3 regions of the Roseovarius sp. JB2-10 genome follow, and region 1 is predicted to be linked to each of the others. Evidence: riboswitches for the same ligand, from Rfam matches in the RefSeq annotation. Region 1 holds a riboswitch; each other region holds the start of a gene.
The links. A riboswitch is a leader RNA that binds a small molecule or an ion and turns the genes downstream of it on or off. The one in region 1 is predicted to bind cobalamin.

Region 1 (2,254 bases):
AAAGCCGGAACACTTGGACACTATGGTCGATATCTTGGAGAGCATCATTCGCGATCATTTCGTTTTGAAGGTCGAAACCGACAAAATTAAGAAAAGTATTCCACCAAGAAGCACCGAAAGCTAAAATTCGCGCATAGGGTTCGTGCTCTCACGCACCGCTGCCCACCCAAAGGGCATCGCCTGACCGCGGGCGGAAGCGAAGAGCCCGCCGTCGCGCCACAGGCGCGCCAGCATAGTCGGCACACCTCTGGTGTGACGGGGGCGGTCAGGCGTTGCCCGTGTCGCAAGCGCCACGGGCGTGGTGAAAACCGCGCTGATCCGACAAATCTTTAAGCCGCGCAAAGGAAAGTCCCGCGTTGGCAGGGACAACTAACAGGTTTGGCAGAAATTCCGGATCAGAATTCCACGCCCTTCTGCGCCTTGATGCCATCTCGGAACGGGTGTTTGACCACGGCCATTTCCGTGACCAGATCGGCGATCTCAATCAGTGGCTCAGCGGCATTCCGACCGGTCAGGACAACATGGGTCATCTCGGGCTTCTCGGTCTGCAGGAATTCCACCACCTCAGCGATATCCAAGTATTCATACCGGATGGCGATGTTGATCTCATCCAGCAGCACCATGCGGATGTCCGGATTGCGGATCAGCTCCTTGGCCTTTTCCCAGCCCTTTTGTGCCGCCGCGATGTCGCGCGCCTTGTCCTGCGTCTCCCACGTAAAACCTTCGCCCATGGCGTAGAATTGGCAGAGATCGCTGAAATTCTCTTCGATCAGCGTGCGTTCGCCGGTTTGCCACGCACCCTTGATGAACTGCACCACGGCCGAGGGCATCCCATGGGCGATACAGCGCAGAATCATGCCAAACCCAGAGGATGATTTGCCCTTGCCGGGGCCGGTATGGACAATGATCAGACCCTTTTCCCCGGTCTTGTCTTCCATCATACGGTCGCGCGCGGCTTTTTTCTTGGCCATTTTCGTGGCGTGGCGGGCGTTGTCGTCGGTATCGGCATCTGACACGGCGTATCCTTTCTTGACAATAAGGGGCGCAATGCCGCAGGTGAGGCATACGTTGGTGTCTGTCTTAGGGCAGATTAAGAGGGAATGCGATACGCCTAACGACCCTTTGCGGGTTTGGGCCGAAGCGCAGCCGCCCCCGCGACCGTGACCGAAGAGGATGCCCGACCACTGGCCCAAATGGCTGGGAAGGTGGGCAAGCCGCCGGGCCCAAGCCCGAAATTCGCAAGCCGGGAGACCTACCAGCGCAGTTTTGTGACGGGCGAACGGGGTGTTTCGCGACCGGCTGTTGGATCGCCTGTCGTGCTTTCCCTGCTGGCCAGCTTCTCCCTCCTCACTTCGCCCCTATGGATGAAAGGGATGAGATGGCCGAGATTGTCGTCACCGTCTGTACCACCTGCCGCGCCGGTCAGGAGACCGACGTCGAAGGGCCGCGCCCCGGCTCGCGCCTTTACGAGGCGCTGTCGGCCGAGGATCTGCCCGAAGGTGTGCGCCTGCGCCCGGTCGAGTGCCTGTCGGCCTGCAAACGCGGCTGCTCGATGATCGTGGCCGGTGGTCCCGCACGCTGGACGTATATCTACGGCGATATGGACCCCGACGCCCACGTGCCGCAAATCGTCGAAGGCATCCGCGCCTATGCGGGCACCGAAGATGGCATCGTGCCCTGGCGCGAACGTCCCGAAGTGTTCCGCAAACAATCCATCGCCCGTATCCCCCCGCAGGAGTAACCCCATGTCTGATCTCACGAAAATTCCCGTCACTGTCGTCACCGGTTTTCTGGGGGCGGGCAAGACAACGCTGATCCGCCACCTAATGCAGAACCCGCAGGGCAAGCGCCTCGCCGTTCTGGTCAATGAATTTGGGACGGCAGGTGTCGATGGCGACATTCTGAAAACCTGCGCGGATGAAAACTGCCCGGCGGAAAATATCGTCGAGCTGGCCAATGGTTGCATCTGCTGCACCGTGGCCGATGATTTCATCCCCACGATCGAAACGCTGATGGCCCTGCCCGAGACGCCGGATCATATCCTGATCGAGACCTCCGGACTGGCGCTTCCGAAACCGCTTTTGAAAGCCTTTGACTGGCCCGCGATCCGCTCGCGCATCACCGTGGACGGCGTGATCGCATTGGCCGATGCCGAGGCTGTGGCTGCCGGCCGATTTGCGCCAGATGAACATGCGGTGCAGGCGCAGCGCGAGGCCGATGAGAGCCTTGATCACGAAACGCCCCTGTCGGAAGT
Region 2 (2,254 bases), 1.7 Mb from region 1:
CGTCAGCAAGGCCGCACCCAATGTGCCCTCGGCCCAGGGGCAATCGGCGTCCCACCCAAGGCCCGACATCTCAACCAGTTTGCGCACCAGGCTATAACCGTTGGAATGCACGCCATCACTGGCCAGCCCCAGGAGCACATCGCGCACAGCCACGCCTGCGGGCAGATCGCTACCGCGCTCCATCGCGCCCACGGAAAACCCGGCCAGATCAAAATCCCCATCCGGGTACATGCCCGGCATTTCCGCCGTCTCACCGCCGATCAGCGCACAGCCCGAGCGCACGCAGCCTTCGGCAATGCCTTCGATGATCCGCGCGGCACTCTCGGTATCGAGCTTGCCGGTCGCGAAGTAGTCGAGGAAGAAAAGCGGCTCAGCCCCCTGACAGACCAGATCGTTGACGCACATCGCCACCAGATCGATGCCCACACCGTCGACATTACCGGTATCAATCGCGATCCGAAGCTTGGTGCCAACACCATCCGTGGCCGCCACAAGGATCGGATCGACATAACCCGCGCCTTTGAGATCAAAGAGCGCGCCAAACCCGCCAAGCCCCGCCATCACACCCGGCCGCACCGTCCGCTTGGCCGCAGGTTTGATCCGGTCCACGAGCGCGTTGCCTGCATCGATATCCACACCGGCATCGGCATAGGTCACACCGTTCTTTGTCTGGCTCATGGGGCCCCTCCGTTTGCACGTGCCCGCCAGTTAGACCAATCGCCCGCGCGGTGCAATCGTCAAAGCCTTGACGCCCCCCGCGCGCGTGCGTATCCCGGGCCTCAGGTCGGGCCTGTAGCTCAATTGGTTAGAGCAGAGCGCTCATAACGCTTTGGTTGGGGGTTCGAGTCCCTCCGGGCCTACCACCTTTCACCGTCTCGTGCCGTTATCCGCCCTTGGTTGGCCGCGGATAGCGCGTGAAAAACATCCCCTCAATATTCTTCTTGAGATCGAAAATTTTATAGGTCAGTGTTGAGGTCCATGGTGCCGCCCTTTTGGGGTGGAGAATTGGGAAGCCGGTGCAATTCCGGCGCTGCCCCCGCAACGGTAAGGATGGGGGATGCGGCAACCGCCACTGGGCCAGATCGGTCTGGGAAGGCGCTGCATCCGAAACCCGCCAAGTCCGGAAACCAGCCTTGGACAAACGTTAATCCGCGGAGGGCGGTGGGAACGGTTGCCAAGGCCAAGTGCCACCCGCAATCCGTGCCTTCTCTTCTTCCGCCCCATCTGACCCGGGGTGTGGTCAGGGAGTTGAAGACGATGAGTATATCCCGCATTCTCAACGGGTTGGAGACCATGGACGCCACGGGACCGGATGCCACATCCGCCGCGCGGCTTGGGTTTCTGGAATGGGCCTTTTGCGCCAAGGATGGTGGCACACCCGAAGCGGCACAGACGGCCTTGGCCAGCCCCGCCGCCCGAAACGCCAGCAGCGACGCCGCGCGCGCTTTTGTCGGATATCTGCGCGAAGCCACGATTGCCTGCGCCAGACCCGGACGCCGACGCACCCGCACCGTGCATTAGGCACGCGCCCTAAATTGTTGTTTAAAAAGAAAAACGACGGCGTCCAGGGAGGAGGAGACGCCGCCGTTCTATCTACGTTTGACCCCTGGGAGGAGGAGATCATTCGTAATCTCAGGTTGGCCCACCGGGCCGGTATTTTAGTCGGCGGCAATCTCCGAGGGAGGAGAGGAGATTGCCGCCGCTGTCAGATGCCCTCAGGGAGGAGGAGACGAGGACACCCGATCGCGTCACGCCGCCTTAGCCGTGTGTGCCGTACACAACCTCATGCGCCGCGCGTCGGATTTCCGACCGGCTGAGGCCCAGATCGGCCAATTCTTTGTTTGTCAGAACCGAGAGCTCATCGATGGTCCGATGGTACGCCCGGTAATTCTGAGCACGGGTGATGAGCGCGTGGATCGCGGCGCTCATGTCCAATTTCAGGCCGCTGGTGGCCGAACGATTTTGATGTGCAAAAGCCATCTCTTCTATTCCTTGCGTCTTCTGTTCATGCGACCACCCGATGGGCCTCATCGCTTCCGTTGACGCCTAAATAAGCTCTTGCTGCAGGTGCACAACCCCTGACCAAATCAATGCTGCCATGCAGCAATTGCATGGCTCACCCTTCCCTAACGTCATATTTTTGCTCAATATTATGGTTAACGTGGTGCGAGGCCTTGCCCTTTGCCGCAAACCTGTCACCTATGGCACAGAGCTTGAGGGAGGGCGCGATGCCACGCAGCGTTGACGACATAAA
Region 3 (2,254 bases), 930 kb from region 1:
TATGGTCCATGCCGCCACTGACATGCATGTCGTGATCGTGGCCATCCAGCGTGATGCCATTGCCAGCGGCAACCGTAAAACCGATGCCTCCGCCAAAAACCAACCCGATGATCAACAGAACGATTGAACGGTCCATGGTCGCCTTTCCGAAATGCACTGCCGTGTCAGGCGTTCTGGGTCATGCCTTCTGCCGCTGGATCGCGGGACCAGAAATAGCCCGCACAACAGCCCAAGATGATCCATGCCGCCATCCCAACGCCGTAGGCACGCGCCGCAAAATGCGCCCCAATTTCCGTGGGTACAGGGCCGGTGAAGACATCAGGCTCTGGCGCGCCAATCAGATGTGGGGCCAGAAGCAAAACGACAGCAACACCCCAGGCCAGCCAGCCACGTCCAAAGGCAATGAGCCACATAGCGACGCCTGCCGTGGCCACGGTTGCCAACCACCAGATTTGCCGTGCGTTTACATCCGCGGCGGCAACACCGGGCACTTCGGGTGCCAGAGAAAAGCCCGGCGCAAAGTGCACCGCCACAAAACCGGCCAGACCCCAAAGCAATCCCGTGCGGCCGTTGATGACAGCGCCACGGTCCTGCGCCTGAGACATCAGCGACACCAGCATCAGAGCATAACCGGAATAGATCAACATGCTGAAGATGATGCTTAAACCATCGCGCAACATGTCCATGCCACCCAGATCGGGATGTGCAGAAACCGTCGACGTCGCGCCGAAATGCACAAGCTCACCACTTTCATAAAGCTCGGCGTGCAACAGGACGGGTTGAACGAAGACAAGCTGCAGCAGGGCGGCAATCAGCCCCGCGGCAGCACCAGCAAACAACGCGCTGGTCAGTATGCGCGTAAACACGTGCTTAGTGGCAGGGGAAGCCGGTCGCGTGACGCACGTCATGTGCGGCCGCGTGCAGCGTCTCAGCCTGTGCAAGGCCTGTAACAGCAACAACCGCGAAGCCAAGGAAGGCTGCGAAAACGGCGGCGCCGAGGCCTGATTTGGTCTTTGTTACTGAAGCAGTGACAGCGTTCATCTCATTTTCCTTTCCGTCGCACCCGACGGGTTTAGTGGTCCCAGACCGGCAGGTCTCCTGGCTTACGGGTCGATGCATAGGCTGGCCTTCCCGGATTTCTCCAGTGGCGTTTTCAGCCCTGCTCACCGCTCACAGTTGCGGGGGCAGCCGCAGAGTCGGACGGATCCTCACTGCATTCCCTTTTACCCTCACCCCAGTATTGACGCGAAGGACCGGCCTTATCTCAGTGCCAGAAACATAGAGGCGCGGTCAATACGCATATTGCATCCGGCACCGGATCACGGATCGATTTTAACCTTTTGGCGGGGTAATCCGCGCGCTTCGCGCATCAGGCACGCACCAAAGCGCCCTTATCCAAACGCACCACGCGGTCCATTCGGGCAGCAAGTTCCATGTTATGCGTCGCAATCAGGGCGGCCAATCCCGTGTCCCGAACCAACTCTACAAGTGCCGCGAAAACCTGATCTGACGTCGCCGGATCAAGATTTCCCGTCGGTTCATCCGCAAGGAGCAACCGCGGCTGATTGGCAAGGGCCCGGCAAAACGCCACGCGCTGCTGTTCCCCGCCGGACATTGCTGAGGGTCTGTGACCCGCCCGTTCGGCCACACCCACCCTGGTCAGCAAATCCCGTGCGCGGTCCTCGGCAACACCACGCGCCACACCGTTGGCCAGTTGAGGCAGGACGATGTTTTCAAGCGCCGAGAATTCCGGCAGCAGATGGTGGAACTGATAGACAAACCCAACATCCCGGCGGCGCGCCACGGTCCGGCGCCGATCGCTCAGCCCCGTCATATCCGTACCCGCAATCTGCACCTGACCGGCATCGGCCGTGTCCAGCAGACCGGCAATATGCAACAAGGTCGATTTGCCTGCGCCCGACGGCGCGACCAATGCCACCATCTCACCGGCTTCGACCTCAAGCTGCACATCCTTCAGCACCTGAACGGCATTGGATTTGCCCGCGTTATAGGTCTTCTCAACACCTGCGAGACGCAGCATCACATCACTCATAGCGCAACGCCTCAACCGGGTTCATCCGGGCCGCGCGCCGCGCCGGGAAAATCGTGACGACAAAGGACAACCCGAGCGACAAGGCCACCGCCGAGAGCACATCCCGGGCGTTTAATTGCGCTGGCAGATGATAGATGCCGCGGATCGATGGATCCCATGCCTGCCCCCCCGACATCATGTTAACCACTGAAAAGATCGGAT

Region 2: linked by a shared signal. The riboswitch ahead of ACZ1HJ_RS15400 (hypothetical protein) and the one ahead of ACZ1HJ_RS07010 (DUF1636 family protein) in region 1 are both predicted to bind cobalamin.
Region 3: linked by a shared signal. The riboswitch ahead of ACZ1HJ_RS11750 (CbtB domain-containing protein) and the one ahead of ACZ1HJ_RS07010 (DUF1636 family protein) in region 1 are both predicted to bind cobalamin.

What each region holds. Positions count from the first base shown of each region.
Region 1 covers NZ_CM146337.1:1,408,898-1,411,151, reverse strand. The annotation lists gene ACZ1HJ_RS07020 (DUF4145 domain-containing protein) at 1-124, shown strand, start outside; gene cobO (cob(I)yrinic acid a,c-diamide adenosyltransferase) at 396-1,016, opposite strand; cobalamin riboswitch at 1,053-1,274, shown strand; gene ACZ1HJ_RS07010 (DUF1636 family protein) at 1,361-1,741, shown strand; gene cobW (cobalamin biosynthesis protein CobW) at 1,746-2,254, shown strand, end outside.
Region 2 covers NZ_CM146337.1:3,076,595-3,078,848, forward strand. The annotation lists gene purM (phosphoribosylformylglycinamidine cyclo-ligase) at 1-678, opposite strand, end outside; tRNA gene ACZ1HJ_RS15395 (tRNA-Ile) at 787-863, shown strand; cobalamin riboswitch at 963-1,150, shown strand; gene ACZ1HJ_RS15400 (hypothetical protein) at 1,258-1,521, shown strand; gene ACZ1HJ_RS15405 (DUF1127 domain-containing protein) at 1,759-1,980, opposite strand; gene ACZ1HJ_RS15410 (Mrp/NBP35 family ATP-binding protein) at 2,229-2,254, shown strand, end outside.
Region 3 covers NZ_CM146337.1:2,341,620-2,343,873, reverse strand. The annotation lists gene ACZ1HJ_RS11760 (hypothetical protein) at 1-136, opposite strand, end outside; gene ACZ1HJ_RS11755 (CbtA family protein) at 165-866, opposite strand; gene ACZ1HJ_RS11750 (CbtB domain-containing protein) at 871-1,041, opposite strand; cobalamin riboswitch at 1,072-1,273, opposite strand; gene ACZ1HJ_RS11745 (ABC transporter ATP-binding protein) at 1,370-2,053, opposite strand; gene ACZ1HJ_RS11740 (lipoprotein-releasing ABC transporter permease subunit) at 2,046-2,254, opposite strand, start outside.